2 regions of the Streptomyces sp. NPDC085866 genome follow, and region 2 is predicted to be linked to the other one. Evidence: predicted binding sites of a transcription regulator. Region 2 holds the regulator's gene; the other holds the start of a gene.
The links. The regulator HspR, encoded in region 2, represses chaperone genes until heat shock. The targets are predictions, from matches to a motif close to TTGAGNNNNNNNNNCTCAA.
Positions count from the first base shown of each region.

Region 1 (2,395 bases), on a different contig from region 2:
GCGCTGTCCGGCCTGCTCACCCCCTGGGTCCGCTGGCCCCTGCTCGCCCTGGTCGCGAGCACGCTCCTCGACGACCTGATCGCCTTCCAGGACCCGATGACCAACTGGGGCCACCTGATCGCCCTGACCACGGGCATCGCCGGCTGGCCGCTGGTGCGGCGCTGGCGCCTCCCGGCGACTTCCCCGGTTTCCGTGTGAACGCCTGAGCGATGGCGCAGCGATCCTCCCGGCCGCGGCAGGAGCCGAGACATCCGCCTGCCGGCCTTCCCGAGCCGTACGCTCAGCACAGGCTGAGCTGTTCCCCCTCCGCAGGCGGCAGGAGTATGTGCCGCATCCGCTCGACACCGGACCGCCACGGGCCGCCCTCGGAGTCCTCCCACAGGTCCAGCAGCTCGGACGGCTCGGTCACGACCCGGTCGAGGGCTTGCAGCGCGAGTGGCCGCAGGGCCGCGAGATCGGGGAGGGGTTCCTCGGGCCCGTAGTGCGGCGAGGGGACGTCACCGCCCGGAAGCTGGGCGGCGACCAGCGCGGCCGCCGCGACGGCCTCTTCCGCCTCGGGTGCTTCGAGGTGGTCGTCGGTGTCGACGGCTCGCACCAGCGCGTCGCGAACCATTCCCGCGCGCTCGTCCACGGCCGCGTCGTCGAGACCGTTGCACCAGTCCGCAGCTGTGTCGTTGTCAAAGGGTCCCGTGTCCCATGTGCCCATGCGGCCCTCCCTGTTCGTGCCGATGTCCGGGCATCCTGGCAGGCCCCACTGACAACTCCTCCGGCCTGCGACGACACCACGGTCACCGGTCGATCGCTCACAGCGAACAAGAACCCGGGAACATTGGCGGAGCCCCGTGCATTGAGTCGGCATAGCTCAAGTTGACTGCCTAAGGGGAGATCATGGCTGCTGAGTCCACGGCGTTCACGCTCGTGTTGCCCGTGCTGCCGCTCGACGACGAGGTCGTGCTGCCCGGGATGGTGGTTCCGCTGGACCTGAGCGACGCCGAGGTGCGGGCCGCGGTGGAGGCCGCGCAGGCCGCCGCCCGGTCGGAGCCCGGGAAGCCCAAGGTTCTGCTGGTGCCGCGCATCGACGGTACGTACGCCAAGACCGGTGTGCTGGGCACCGTCGAGCAGGTCGGCCGACTGGCCGACGGCGACCCGGGGGCCCTGATCCGCGGCCGCGGCCGGGTGCGGATCGGCGCCGGCACGACGGGTCCGGGCGCTGCGCTGTGGGTCGAGGGCGCGCGGGTCGACGAGGCCGTGCCGGACCCACTGCCCGGGCATGCCACCGAACTCGTCAAGGAGTACAAGGCCCTTGCCACCAGCTGGCTGAAGAAGCGCGGTGCCTGGCAGGTCGTGGACCGCGTCCAGGCCATCGACGACGTCTCCGCGCTCGCCGACAACTCCGGGTACTCGCCCTTCCTCACCACCGAGCAGAAGGTCGAGTTGCTGGAGACCGCCGACCCGGTGGCCCGCCTCAGGCTCGCCGCGCAGCAGTTGCGCGACCACCTCGCCGAGCAGGACGTGGCCGAGACCATCGCCAAGGACGTCCAGGAGGGCGTCGACAAGCAGCAGCGCGAGTTCCTGCTGAGGCGTCAGCTCGAGGCCGTCCGCAAGGAACTGCGCGAGCTGAACGGCGAGCAGGACGGCGAGGAGTCCGACGACTACCGCGCCCGTGTGGAGGCCGCCGACCTGCCGGAGAAGGTGCGCGAGGCCGCGCTCAAGGAGGTCGACAAGCTGGAGCGGTCCTCCGACCAGTCGCCCGAGGGCTCGTGGATCCGCACCTGGCTGGACACGGTCCTGGAGATGCCGTGGAACGAGCGGACCGATGACAGCGCTTCCGCGTACGACATCCGGGGCGCCAAGGCGATCCTGGACGCCGAGCACGCGGGTCTGGAGGACGTGAAGGAGCGCATCACCGAGTACCTGGCGGTGCGCAAGCGGCGCAGTGAGCGCGGTCTCGGTGTCATCGGCGGGCGGCGCGGCGGGGCCGTGCTCGCGCTCGTCGGTCCTCCCGGCGTCGGCAAGACCAGCCTCGGCGAGTCCGTCGCGCACGCCATGGGCCGCAAGTTCGTCCGTGTCGCCCTCGGTGGTGTCCGGGACGAGGCGGAGATCCGCGGTCACCGGCGCACGTACGTCGGCGCACTGCCCGGCCGTGTCGTGCGTGCCATCAAGGAGGCGGGGTCGATGAACCCCGTGGTCCTGCTGGACGAGATCGACAAGGTGGGGTCGGACTACCGGGGCGACCCGGCCGCGGCCCTGCTGGAGGTTCTGGACCCGGCGCAGAACCACACCTTCCGGGACCACTACCTGGAGGTCGAACTCGACCTGTCCGACGTGGTCTTCCTCGCCACCGCCAACGTCCTGGAGGCCATCCCGGAGGCGCTCGCCGACCGTATGGAGATCG
Region 1 is NZ_JBITSQ010000005.1:346,857-349,251, forward strand. It holds gene ACIF83_RS14640 (rhomboid-like protein) at 1-198, shown strand, start outside; gene ACIF83_RS14645 (DUF4259 domain-containing protein) at 281-706, opposite strand; gene lon (endopeptidase La) at 889-2,395, shown strand, end outside.
Region 1: a site for HspR is predicted at 848-866, ahead of lon (endopeptidase La). Genes of this name have one in related genera too.

Region 2 (2,395 bases):
TCTACCGGCGTCTGAAGGGCACGTCGTTCGGCAGCAAGCCGCTCACGACGACGACCTCCACCTCGTCCACCGACGCCACCCTCCCGAAGACGGGCGAGACCTACTACTACGAGGTCCGCGCCTACGACCGGGCCGGCAACGAGTCGACGGGCACCGCGGACCAGGCGGTGACCACCGTCGACCGGGTGGCGCCCGACGCTCCGGCCAATGTGAGCGCGGGGGGCCATTTCGGTCCGACCGACAGTACGGGCGGGCTGAAGGTCGCCTGGGACAAGGTGGCGGGCGCGGTGTCGTACCGCGTCTTCCGGGCCGCGAGCGAGAACGGCACGTACACCGCGCTCGGCACCACGGACCAGCTCTCCTACCTGGACACCTCGGCCGCCGAGAAGGTCACCTACTACTACCGCGTCTCGGCCGTCGACGCGGCGGGCAACGAGTCCGCCCGGTCCGAGACCCAGTACGGCAAGATCTGGGACAACGACCCGCCCGCCCTCGTCACCGGGCTGAACGTCACCCCGACCGAGTACGGCTTCCATCTGGACTGGGACAAGAACCCGGCCACGGACCTGAAGTACTACGAGATCCACTGGGGCGAGGTGATGGGCGATCCGGGCGACCAGATCTGCTGGGGCGGCACGGCGGACTACGTCTCGCCCGACACGACGTCCTACGACTACACCACGCTCCCGGACGGCGACGAGGTCTGCTTCTTCGTCGACGCCGTGGACGACGAGGGCAACTCCGCGATCAAGTGGAACGGCCCGGCCGAGGCCGTGTCCGTCACCGAGCTGGACATGACGCCGAGCGAGCCGACGCCCGATGGCTCGCCGGTCCGGCTGTCGGCGTCCGCCGCGGGGACGGGCGTCGCGCTGTCCTGGAACGCCGTGGCCGACGCCACCGGCTACCAGGTCTACCGCTGGAACCCGGGCACCAGGGCGTACGAGAAGCTGGCGGCCACGACGGACACCTCCTACCAGGACACCGGCGCCGCCAAGGGCACCACCCACTTCTACCGGGTGACCGCCCTGCAGCCCGACGGCACCGAGTCCGCACCCGGCGCCGACTGGGCCTCCCTCGCGCCCTGAACACCCTGAGCACGTGAAAGGGGCCCGGAATCCGGGCCCCTTTCAGCTGTCACAGACGCTCAGTCGTTCTGCTGCCGCTTCGGCCGCCACACCACCAGCGCACTGGTCTGCTGGACCTCCTGGTACGGGACCAGGTCGCGGCGGTAGGAGGCGTGGACGGCCGCCTCGCGCTGCTGCATCGCGGCCGCCGCACCGTCCAGGGCCGCCTCCAGCTCCGCGACGCGGGACTGGAGCGCGGCGACCTGGTTCTCCAGTTCGATGATCCGCTTGATGCCGGCCAGGTTGATGCCCTCGTCCTGCGACAGCGCCTGCACCTGGCGGAGCAGTTCGATGTCACGGGCCGAGTAGCGACGGCCCCGGCCGGCGGTGCGGTCGGGGGAGACCAGACCCAGACGGTCGTACTGGCGCAGCGTCTGCGGGTGGAGTCCGGAGAGCTGGGCCGCGACCGAGATGACGTAGACCGGGGTCTCCTCGGTCAGTTCGTACGGGTTACGCCGACGGCCGTCCATCACTCTCAATCTCCCTTCGCGGCCTCGAACAGCTCCGCCCGCGGGTCCTCGTCCGCGGTCGCCTCGCGATACGCCTCCAGTGCGTCACGAGCCTTCCCCGAGACGTCCTTCGGGACACTCACCTCGACGGTGACCAGGAGGTCGCCGCGGGTGCCGTCCTTGCGGACCGCGCCCTTGCCGCGGGCGCGCATGGTGCGGCCGTTGGGGGTGCCGGGCGGCAGCTTCAGGGTGACGGTGGGGCCGCCGAGGGTGGGGACCCGCACCTCGCCGCCGAGGGCCGCCTCGGCGAACGTGACCGGCACGGTGACGGTGAGGTTGTCGCCCTTGCGCCCGAACACCGGGTGCTCGCCGACATGGACCATCACGTACAGATCACCCGCCGGTCCGCCCCGCTCGCCGGGCGCGCCCTTGCCGCGCAGCCGGATCCGCTGCCCGTCGGTGACGCCCGCCGGGATGCGGACCTGCATCGTGCGCGACGACTTGGCGCGGCCGCTGCCCTTGCACTCCAGGCAGGGGTGCTCGGCGATCAGGCCACGGCCCTTGCAGTCGGGGCAGGGGTCGGTCAGCGAGAAGCCGCCGCCCGAGCCGCGGGCGACCTGCCCGGTGCCGACGCAGGTCGGGCACACACGCGGTGTGCCGTTCTTGTCGCCGGTGCCGGAACAGGCCTTGCACGGCGCCTGGGAGGACATCCTGAGGGGCACCGTGGCGCCCTCGATGGCCTCCGTGAAGCTCAGCGTGACCTCGGACTCGATGTCCTGGCCGCGCCGCGGCTGGGTACGGGTGCCCGTGGTCCCGCCGCGG
Region 2 is NZ_JBITSQ010000019.1:199,799-202,193, forward strand. It holds gene ACIF83_RS38260 (fibronectin type III domain-containing protein) at 1-1,085, shown strand, start outside; gene ACIF83_RS38265 (heat shock protein transcriptional repressor HspR) at 1,145-1,594, opposite strand; gene dnaJ (molecular chaperone DnaJ) at 1,600-2,395, opposite strand, start outside.